DNA from 3 places in the Breoghania sp. JC706 genome. Region 1 is predicted to be linked to each of the others. Evidence: riboswitches for the same ligand, from Rfam matches in the RefSeq annotation. Region 1 holds a riboswitch; each other region holds the start of a gene.
The links. Region 1 has a riboswitch for thiamine pyrophosphate ahead of V2L18_RS01390 (hydroxyethylthiazole kinase). Riboswitches for the same ligand answer to the same signal wherever they lie in the genome.
Positions count from the first base shown of each region.

Region 1 (3,268 bases):
TGGCAGGCGATCCGCGCGGCCCAGGCCTGACGGCGCGCGTGGCTGGCGCCGCGGCACTTGTGCATCGGGCAGCTTTCTGCCATCAGGCCATGAGAGCCTGAGGGCAGGAGGCTCGAGAACCGGGACCGGTCGCCCTGGCGGCGACCGCTTCCAGACCTGACGCCTGTTGGCGCCTTCCCTCCGACCGCCACCGCTTCCGTGGCCTGAAAGCAGCAGTTCTAGATGTCTTCCGGTGCGTCGCCGACGCCTGTATACGAAACGCAGCGCCGACCCATGCTCGGCATCGTCCTCAAGATCCTTTCCACCATCGTGTTCACCGTGATGTCGGCGCTGATCAAGCTGGTCATCGACGAGGTGCCGACCGGAGAAGTCGTCTTTGCACGCAACTTCATCGGCATGGTTCCGGTGCTCTTGATGATGGCTTTCCAGGGCCAGCTGCCCCTGGCGCTCAAGACGCAGCGGCCGCTGGGCCATTTCCTGCGCGCCATTGTCGGCGTGTCGGCGATGGGGCTCAATTTCGCGGCGCTCGCCTTCATTCCGCTGCCCGATGCCACGGCGATCGGCTATGCCGCGCCGCTTCTCACCGTCGTCATGGCGGTGTTCCTGCTGAGCGAGGTGGTGGGCATCTACCGCTGGAGCGCGGTCGGCGTCGGTTTCGTCGGTGTGATCATCATCCTGTCGCCGAACCTCGGCAACAGCCACCTCGACCACGGCACCGCCGTCGGTGCCAGCCTGGCACTGACCGCGACGCTGTTCATGGCGGGGGCGGCGATCATCGTGCGCAAGCTGATCACGTCGGAGCGGTCCTCCACCATCGTCGTGTGGTTTTCCGCCTCCTCCTCGGTCATCGCGCTGGCGACGATCCCGCTCGGGCTCCTCTGGCCGAGCCAGGCCTGGGTGATGCCGAATGCGGAGCAATGGCTGGTGATGATCGCGATCGGGCTTCTCGGCGGGCTGGGGCAGATCCTGATGACGACGAGCTATCGCTTTGCCGACGCCTCGACGATCGCGCCCTTCGACTACACCACCATCATCTGGGCCACCGCGCTCGGCTGGCTGATGTTCGCCGAAGTTCCGGGACCGCTCGTCATCGTCGGTTCCGCGGTCGTCATCGCGGCCGGGTTGTTCGTCCTCTACCGCGAACACCGCCTCGGCATCGACCGCACCCGCGCCCGCCGCGCCTCGACGCCGGGCAAGGTGTGAGCGAAGGCGGGTAAAGCGGATGCCGCCTATCGGCGATCCGAAGGTCTGATTCGCAAAAACGGCCGCCGTTCGCGGGCTTCACGTCCGCGTGCGGCGGCCAGATGCGCCGGAGTGCCTTGCCCTTTATCAGAACGCCTTGAAGGTGAGGATCGTCTTCGTGTCCTGGATGTGGCTGATGGAGTGGACCTTCTGGTTCACGAACTGGCCGATATCCGTGCCGTTCTCCACGTAGAACTTCGCCAGCAGGTCGTAGTCTCCGGCGGTGGAATAGATCTCCGAAGCGATCTCGGCATCGGCGAGTTCGTTGGCCACCTCGTAAGATTTTCCAAGGTCGCATTTGATAAGCACGAAGAAGGGGATCATGAATGTCTCCGGGTGGGCGTGAAGCGAATTCGCCCCAATCAAACGGATTGCACTGCCTGGGGCAAGCTTGCCGTGCGAGGACGCACAGCGGTGTACCGTCGCCCTTGTCATGGCCTGCCGTTCCTACTAGGTGTTAATTCATCCAATGGGGGTGCCCGACAAGGGCTGAGAGGCTTAGCGCCAACCCCTCGAACCTGAACCGGATCATGCCGGCGGAGGGAATTGGAATGAAGAGAACGATCAGCACAGCCCGTACAGGGCACCAATCCACATCATTCAAAAGCCCGAAATCCGTTTCGAGCGCAAGCGACGTGGGCGCGTCTGCCCGCCTTGGGCCCAACGACGGCTGGTGCGAAGAGGATGGCGACGCGGACATGAGCGCCGCCGGTCGCCTCGCCGGCGATCACCTGCCGCTGTCGGCGCGCATTTCCTCGGTGTTGAAGCGGCTTCGGCTCATCGGGCCGCGCATCCACTGCCTGACCGGCTCGCTGGCGCAGGAGCGCACGGCCGAACTTCTCCTGGCGATGGGGGCCGTTCCCACCATGGGCGGCGCGCCGGAAGAGGTGCGCGATTTCGCGGCCAGCGCCGATGCACTCCTCGTCGATCTCGGTGCCACGGAGACAATGACGGCAAAGACCGTCGAACGGGCCATCGAGGGCGCCGATGTCGCCGGCATCCCCTGGGTTCTCGCCCCCGTCGCCATCGACCGCGCGTCCGCGCGCCGCGAACTGGCGGTGCGGCTCCTGAGGCGGCAACCGCGCATCCTGCGCGCCAACGTTTCCGAACTCCTGGTCTTGCTGCCGCCGACCGATTCGATTGCGGGCTTCGCGAAGGCGCAACGCATGACGGTCATCCTGAGCGGCGTCGTGGACACGGTCAGCGACGGGATGCGGCAGTACGCGCTTGCAAACGGTCACGAGATGATGGCCCGCGTGCCTGCCATGGGGCGGGCTGTGACGGCTGTCGCCACCGCTGCACTCGCCGTCGAGCCGGATCCGCTGGTCGCGGCCGCTGCCGGCGTCTCCATCGTCAATGTTGCCGGCGAGATCGCCGCAGAGCGCGCCGCCGGACCGGGCGGCTTTGCCGGTGCGCTCGTCGATGCGCTGCACGGGCTTGACGTGGACGATCTTCGCGACCGGCTCGATATCATGCGGGAGAACGTCGACGCGGCGGATCTCGTCGCGGAAACGGTGGACTGAAAACAGGGAGCGGGAAAACCCCATGACGGCAATCGCGGTAACGATAGCCGGGTCGGACTCCGGCGGCGGAGCGGGCACCCAGGCGGATCTGAAGACGTTTTCGGCTCTGGGTGTCTACGGCGCGAGCGTCATCGCCGCGCTGACGGCGCAGAACACGCGCCGCGTTTCCGGCATCCACGATGTGCCGCCGGATTTCGTTACCGCGCAGATCGATGCCATCTATTCCGATCTCGACGTCAAGGCCACCAAGATCGGCATGCTGTCGCGCACCGACACCATCGAGGTCGTGGCTTCGGGGCTTGAGCGCTGGGCGGTGAAGAACGTCGTTCTCGATCCGGTCATGGTGGCGGCCTCGGGCGATCCGCTGATCGCGGATGATGCGGTCGATTTCCTGGTGAAGCGGCTTTTCCCGATCGTCGACGTGATCACTCCAAACCTGCAGGAGGCGGCGCGGGTGCTCGGTGCGCCGCTCGCTGAAACGCGGGAGGAAATGCAGGCGCAGG
Region 1 is NZ_JBANCG010000001.1:317,481-320,748, forward strand. It holds gene V2L18_RS01375 (xanthine dehydrogenase family protein molybdopterin-binding subunit) at 1-30, shown strand, start outside; gene V2L18_RS01380 (DMT family transporter) at 274-1,203, shown strand; gene V2L18_RS01385 (Lrp/AsnC ligand binding domain-containing protein) at 1,330-1,566, opposite strand; TPP riboswitch at 1,704-1,804, shown strand; gene V2L18_RS01390 (hydroxyethylthiazole kinase) at 1,941-2,765, shown strand; gene thiD (bifunctional hydroxymethylpyrimidine kinase/phosphomethylpyrimidine kinase) at 2,788-3,268, shown strand, end outside.

Region 2 (3,268 bases), on a different contig from region 1:
GCGCCGGAACAGGGTACCGAGCCGCGCGGCAACGGCAAGTCGGGCAACGGTGGTCCCCAAAACGGCGGCCCCGAAAACGGTAGACGGGGACGGGATGCGATTTCCGACCTCGATGCCATGACGCGCGGCGCGCAGGATCCGACCGCCTCGACCATGCCGCGCTATTCCGATCGCGACCTTCGGCCCTCGCGGCTGCCGATGATCGGCGCGGCGGTGGTGGCCATCGTCGTCTTCATCGGGCTGGTGAGCGTGGTCTACACCCAGCGCGATTCCATTCTGGCGATGTTTTCCGGGTCGGACACGCCGCAGGCGAGCGACACGGCCTCCGGCACGGACGAGCCCGCCTCTTCGGAGGGCGGCAAGGACACGGCCCGGCTTCTCAACGACGACGGGTCGCCGGCCGCGCCCGATGCGCGCGCGGTGACGACGACGCGTGTGGTGCCGCCGGCCGAGGATGGGGTGACGGTCGCCCCGCAGGGCGGCGAGCCGGAAACCTCCGTCGACGAGCCGGACGCGACCCAGGCCGGCGAGCCGGACAATAGCGCGGCCGCGACCGCGCCGGCGGCGGCGAATTCCGATACCCAGGCTCCGGCTTCCGCCTCGCAGGCGACGCCGGTCGCCCAGCGCGCGATTCTTTACGAGGAAAGCGCGGACGCCAGTTCCGGCGGCTCGGCCGAGCAGGGCCGGGTGCTGTGGTCGACGGCGCAGGAAACGCCGGCCGGCGGGAGCAAGTCGGACACGGTCATCAAGGCCCAGATCACCATTCCGGGCCGTGACGTGGCGGTGGAACTGACGATCCGTCCCAACCAGGACAAGACGCTGCCGGCGAGCCACCTCATCGAGCTGAAGTTCAACCTGCCGAAGGATTTCGCCGGCAAGGGGATCTCGTCGGTGCCGGGGCTGATCATGAAGACCACCGAGGAGGCGCGCGGCGATGCGCTGCGCGGGGCCTCGGTCCGTGTCGCGGACGGCTTCTTCTGGGTGGCGCTCTCTTCCATTCCGGACGAGCGGGAACGCAACATCGCGCTTCTGCGCGACCGCGGCTGGATCGACATTCCGATCCTCTACGAGACCGGCAAGCGCGCCATCCTGACGCTGGAAAAGGGCTCGCCCGGCGACCGCGTCGTCCAGACCGCACTGGATGCCTGGACGAAGAGCTAGGGCCGCTCCCGTCGTGAGTGCCTCGGCCTGCCATGAGGGGCCTCCGCGCCGCCCCCCTTGCATTGCCATGCGAACCGCCCCACACTGACATTACTTCCGAGGGGTGTTCGCGAACGCGAACTGAGATGGCCAGTTCCGATCCGCTACAAGTGCGGGAGGGCAGGGGCCGAACCCTTCGAACCTGATCCGGGTCATGCCGGCGAAGGGACGGAAACCTGAGCCCTATTTTCCCGGGTCTCCATGGTCTTTGGTGTCAAGGACGGGGAGATCCCATGTTTCATCTGCATGCTGCGCAAGAGCGCGGCAGACCGATTTCAAGACTGCCGTACTCCGGTATGGCGCCCAGCTCGGACATGCCGCCCGGTTGCGGGAGAACGGTGTGCCCGTCGGATTGTTCATTGGCACACTCACTGGGGTGGCAAGCAGGGCGGTATTTCGCCCTTCCGGTTTCCTGATCCTTCGCAAGGCGTCGATTGACACCGGCAACCGGCGGGCCATGCGGTGTGCCGTTTTCCCGGTCCTGCCGTTTCCCGCGCCTGGGCAATCGCAACCGCCTGAGGTCCTCCGGCTCAAGGAAGATCATGTCTGAATTCCAACGGCGTATCGTGCGCGGGCTTGTAACCGCTGTCCTGCTCATGGGGGCGTGGGAACTGGCCGTGCGCGGCCTGAGGCTGCCCTCCTACATGCTGCCTCCGCCCTCCCGGGTGGCCGAGGTGCTGGTCGCGCGCGCCGACTTCCTGTTCCACCAGGCCGGCATCACGGCCTACGAGACGGTGCTGGGGCTCGTCTTCGGCGTCGTCGGCGGGGTCGTGCTGGCGCTGACGCTTTCGGTACTGCCGCTGGCGCGGCGCTACCTGCTGCCGGTCGTGGTGGTCAGCCAGGCGCTGCCGGTCTTTGCCATCGCGCCGCTTTTGGTGCTGTGGTTCGGCTTCGGGCTTGCCTCCAAGATCGTCATGGCGAGCCTGATCATCTTCTTTCCCGTCACCTCCGCCTTCTACGACGGGCTGCGCCGCACCGACCCCGACCTTCTCGACTACGCCAAGCTCGTGCGCGCCACGCCCTGGCAGACGCTGATGCTGATCCGCGTGCCCGCCGCGCTGCCCGCGCTGGGCTCCGGCCTGAGGGTCGCCGCCGTCTTCGCACCCATCGGGGCGATCGTGGGGGAATGGGTCGGCTCCTCGCAAGGGTTAGGCTTCGTCATGCTGCAGGCGAATGCCCGCGCGCAGGCCGACATGGTGTTCGCGGCGCTCGTGCTGCTCGCCGCGATGGCGCTTCTTCTTCGCACGATCGTCGACAAGACGACCCGGGCGATGACGCCCTGGCAATCCGAACAGGCCTGAGAAGGCCGGACCGGGAAAATTGAAAGAGAGGAGACCTCATATGCTGAAATCGATGAAAGCGACTTTCGCCGCGCTGGCCTTCGCCGCCGCCTTCGCCGGGGGGGCGGCACAGGCCGCCGACAAGCTGACCGTGCTGCTCGACTGGTACGTCAATGCCGACCATGGCCCGCTGGTGGTGGCCAAGGAGGGCGGATATTTCGAAGCCGAGGGGCTGGACGTGGAACTGGTGACGCCGGCTGACCCGTCCGCCCCGCCGCGTCTCGTGGCCGCCGGGCAGGGCGATATCGCGGTCTCCTACCAGCCGACGCTTTACGAGCAGGTGCAGGAGGGGCTGCCGGTCAGGCGCATCGGGACGCTGATCTCCACCCCGCTCAACACGGTGATCGCGCTGAAAAGCGGGCCGGTGAAATCGCTTGAGGATCTCAAGGGCAAGAAGATCGGCTTCTCGATCTCGGGCTTTGAGGACGCGATCCTGTCGACCATGCTCGGTACAGTCGGCCTGTCGGAGGACGACGTGGAGATGATCAACGTCAACTTCGCGCTGACGCCGGCGCTTCTTTCCGGCCAGGTCGATGCGGTGGTCGGCGCCTATCGCAACATCGAGCTGAACCAGCTTGAGGCGGAGGGCAACCCGGGCTTCGCGATCTACCCGGAAGAGCACGGCGTGCCGGCCTATGACGAGCTGATCTACATCGCCAACAAGGACAAGCTCGACGACGACCGCCTGCCGCGTTTCCTGCGCGCGGTGGAGGCGGCGACCGTGTTTC
Region 2 is NZ_JBANCG010000003.1:380,360-383,627, forward strand. It holds gene V2L18_RS07610 (hypothetical protein) at 1-1,161, shown strand, start outside; TPP riboswitch at 1,251-1,386, shown strand; gene V2L18_RS07615 (ABC transporter permease) at 1,743-2,501, shown strand; gene V2L18_RS07620 (ABC transporter substrate-binding protein) at 2,554-3,268, shown strand, end outside.
Region 2: it holds a riboswitch for thiamine pyrophosphate, as region 1 does, so the genes downstream of both, V2L18_RS07615 (ABC transporter permease) here and V2L18_RS01390 (hydroxyethylthiazole kinase) in region 1, are expected to answer to the same signal.

Region 3 (3,268 bases), on a different contig from region 1:
CTTGGCACCATTCCCGCAACTTCTCCTTGCAAATTGTCGCGGTCTGCGCGCTTGACCTTCCCGTCACTGGAAGCCGGAAAAGTTCCGTGAGCCTTTCGCCAGGACGGGCGCGAGGGACGAAATGCGGAGAGATTTCCTGATGCGTGCATTCATTCTGCTTGCGGCCGGCGCCGCACTGGGACTGGTCGGGGCATGGCTGACCCTTGGCGGGGGATCCGGTGGCGAGGCAGGCGGGCGCGCGGTCGCGGCGGATCCCGTCATTCCGCAGCTGAGCGCCTACCAGAGCGCGGGCAGGAAGCTGTTCAACGACAATTGCGCCGCCTGCCACGGCGAGAACGCCACGGGCACCGATCAGGGGCCGCCGTTCCTGAACCCGATCTACAAGCCCTCCCACCACGGCGACATGTCGTTCTACATGGCCGCGCAGCGCGGCGTGCGCGCCCACCACTGGCGCTTCGGCGACATGCCCGCCCAGACGCAGATCACCCAGGAAGAGGTGCGCCCGATCATCGCCTATGTGCGGGCCTTGCAGCGGGCGAACGGCATCGACTGACGGTATCCCCCTTCCCTTTTCGGGCGGAACCCGCCTCCTACGCCCGGGCGCGGGCCTCGGCGATGCGGCCGGCGAGTTCGGCGGTCGCGGCCTGCGGATCGTCGGCCATGCAGATGGCGGAGACGACGGCGACCCCGTCCGCCCCCGCCGCGATCAGCTCGCCCACATGTTCCGCCTTGATGCCGCCGATGGCGACCGCCGGCAGGTCGATCTTCTCGCGCACCGTCTTGAAGCCGGACAGGCCGATGGCGTTGCCGGCGTCCGTCTTCGTGGCGGTGCCGCGATAGGGGCCGATGCCGACATAATCGATCGCGCCGAGATCGGAAGCCGCCAGTTCCTCCAGCGAGCCGACGGATAGGCCCAGAAAGACATCGGGACCGATGAGCGCGCGGGCATCGCGCGGGGTCATGTCCTTCTGCCCGATGTGGACGCCCGGCGCCTTCGAGGCGAGCGCCACGTCGATGCGGTCGTTGATGACGAGCGGCACGGAAAACGGTTCCAGCGCCGCCTTCAGCGCGCGGGCAAGCTCGACCAGTTCCCGCGTCTTGGCGAAAGGATCGCGCAGCTGCACGAGCGTCGCCCCGCCGCGTGCCGCCGCCGCCGCCGTTTCCACCACCCCGCGCGCCCCGCATTGCGGCGTGTCGGTGACGAGATAGAGCGAGAGATCGAAGGCGGGACGGGGCATGGCGATACCTTGAGGCTGGGGTACGGGAAGGCTCGGGCGTGAGGGCTCAGACGTGACGCCTCAGGCGGGGCGGATCGTGGCGTTGGCGCGCAGGTCCTCGCCGTCCATCCGGTGGAGTGCGTTGCACAGTCTTGCGGGAATGTCGCCGGGGCCGCCTGAACCGCGCGCGGCGATGCTGCCGGCCGCGCCGTAGACCGCGAGCGCGGCCACGGCGGCCGCGAAGGGATCGGGCGTGACCGCCGCATAGGCGCCGACAAGCCCGCTCAGCGCGCAGCCGACGCCGGTGGACAGCGGCATCAGCTCGTCGCCGCCCTCGATCGCAGCGGTGCGGGTGGCATCGACCACGAAATCGACCTCGCCGGTAATCGCGATGACCGCGCCGGTCGCCTGGGCGAGCGCGCGGCCCGGCCCGACGGCGGCCTGCGAGGAGACCGCGCTGTCCACCCCCTTGGGTGCCGCGCCCGATGCGCCGGCGAGCGCGATGATTTCGGACGCGTTACCGCGGATGACGGCGGGCTTCAGGGAGGCGAGCCTGCGCGCCGTCTCTGTGCGGTAGGGGGTGGCGCCACAGCCCACCGGATCGAGCACCCAGGGCTTGCCGCCTTCCCCTGCCGCTTCGGCCGCGATGACCATGGCGGAGACCCAGGAGGGCGACAGCGTGCCGATGTTGACGACGAGGGCGGAGGCGATCTTGACGAAATCGGCCACCTCCTCTTCCGCGTGCACCATCGCGGGCGAGGCGCCGGCGGCCAGCAGCACGTTGGCCGAAAGCGTCATGGCGACATAGTTGGTGATGTTCTGGACGAGCGGCCCCTGGCTGCGCACCGCATCGCGCAGGCGGCCGGCTTCGTCGAGGGTCGGCAGAGCGGTGTCTGTCATCTGGTCTTTCCCCGTGGGCTTTTCCGGCGGATGGATCTTCCGGGAGGGGAACGCGCGCGACGTGGGCCGCAAATAGCCCTGCCCGACGCTTGCCCTCAATCCCTCCGCCGGCATGATCCGGATCAGGTTCGACGGGTTGGCGAATGCCTCTCAGCCGGCCCCGTGGCAGGCGCGAAACGTTGCGCGGGACGGGACGGCACCCCGTTGAGTCGCACCGGAGTTTAGGCCAACGCGGCGCAAGGGCAAGGGGCAGAAGGGGAAAACGACGGACACCCCCTGCGGACGCCCGCGCCGGCGCGGGCGGGAATTGGGGCTGGCCTCCCGCGCTGCGCTATTCTAAACAGAACCGGTCAGGCCCCGATGCGCGCCTTGCCGGGAAGGCGGCCCCGGGCGCCGACACCGGACAAGCCCCTCTCCGGACACACTGACGATGGATCCCTCCTCAACGACGCAAGCCGACATTGCCAGCCTGTTCGACCGGCTGTCGCGCTCCACCTTCCGCTCCCGCTTCACGCTGAACGCGAAGGACCGCGCCTATGCGCGGGCGAAGGGCCGCGAGACAATCGCGCGCCATGCCGCCGATTTCATCGAAAAGCGCCTTGCCCCGGCCAGGCCCGCCAACGACGGCAAGCAGACGCCGATGCGGGGCCACCCGGTCTTCGTTGCCCAGCACGCAACGGCCACCTGCTGCCGGGGTTGCCTGATGAAGTGGCACGGGATCGAGAAAGGCCGGCCGCTGAGCGAGGCCGAACAGGCCCATGTGGTGGAGGTGGTGATGACCTGGATCATCCGGGACATGAACGACAACACGAACAGGAAGACGAACCGTTGAGCACCGGCACCCCCGCAACCCAGATGCTGAAAAAGGCGAAGGTCGCCTTTCGCACGCACGAATACGATTTTGTGGCCGGCCAGCACCAGATCGGCCTGCACGCGGCAGAGGCCGTGGGCCTGCCGCCGGAACGCGTTCTGAAGACGCTGATGATCGAGGTGGACGGGCGGCCTGCCTGCGCGGTCATCCCGTCGAATGCCAGCCTGTCGATGAAAAGGATAGCGGCGGCGCTGGGCGGCAAGTCGGCCGCGATGATGGACACGGCCAAGGCGGAACGGCTGACCGGCTACCACAAGGGCGGCATCAGCCCCTTCGGCCA
Region 3 is NZ_JBANCG010000006.1:265,925-269,192, reverse strand. It holds gene V2L18_RS14365 (cytochrome c) at 140-553, shown strand; gene thiE (thiamine phosphate synthase) at 591-1,238, opposite strand; gene thiM (hydroxyethylthiazole kinase) at 1,299-2,117, opposite strand; TPP riboswitch at 2,200-2,331, opposite strand; gene V2L18_RS14350 (DUF4186 domain-containing protein) at 2,548-2,949, shown strand; gene ybaK (Cys-tRNA(Pro) deacylase) at 2,946-3,268, shown strand, end outside.
Region 3: it holds a riboswitch for thiamine pyrophosphate, as region 1 does, so the genes downstream of both, thiM (hydroxyethylthiazole kinase) here and V2L18_RS01390 (hydroxyethylthiazole kinase) in region 1, are expected to answer to the same signal.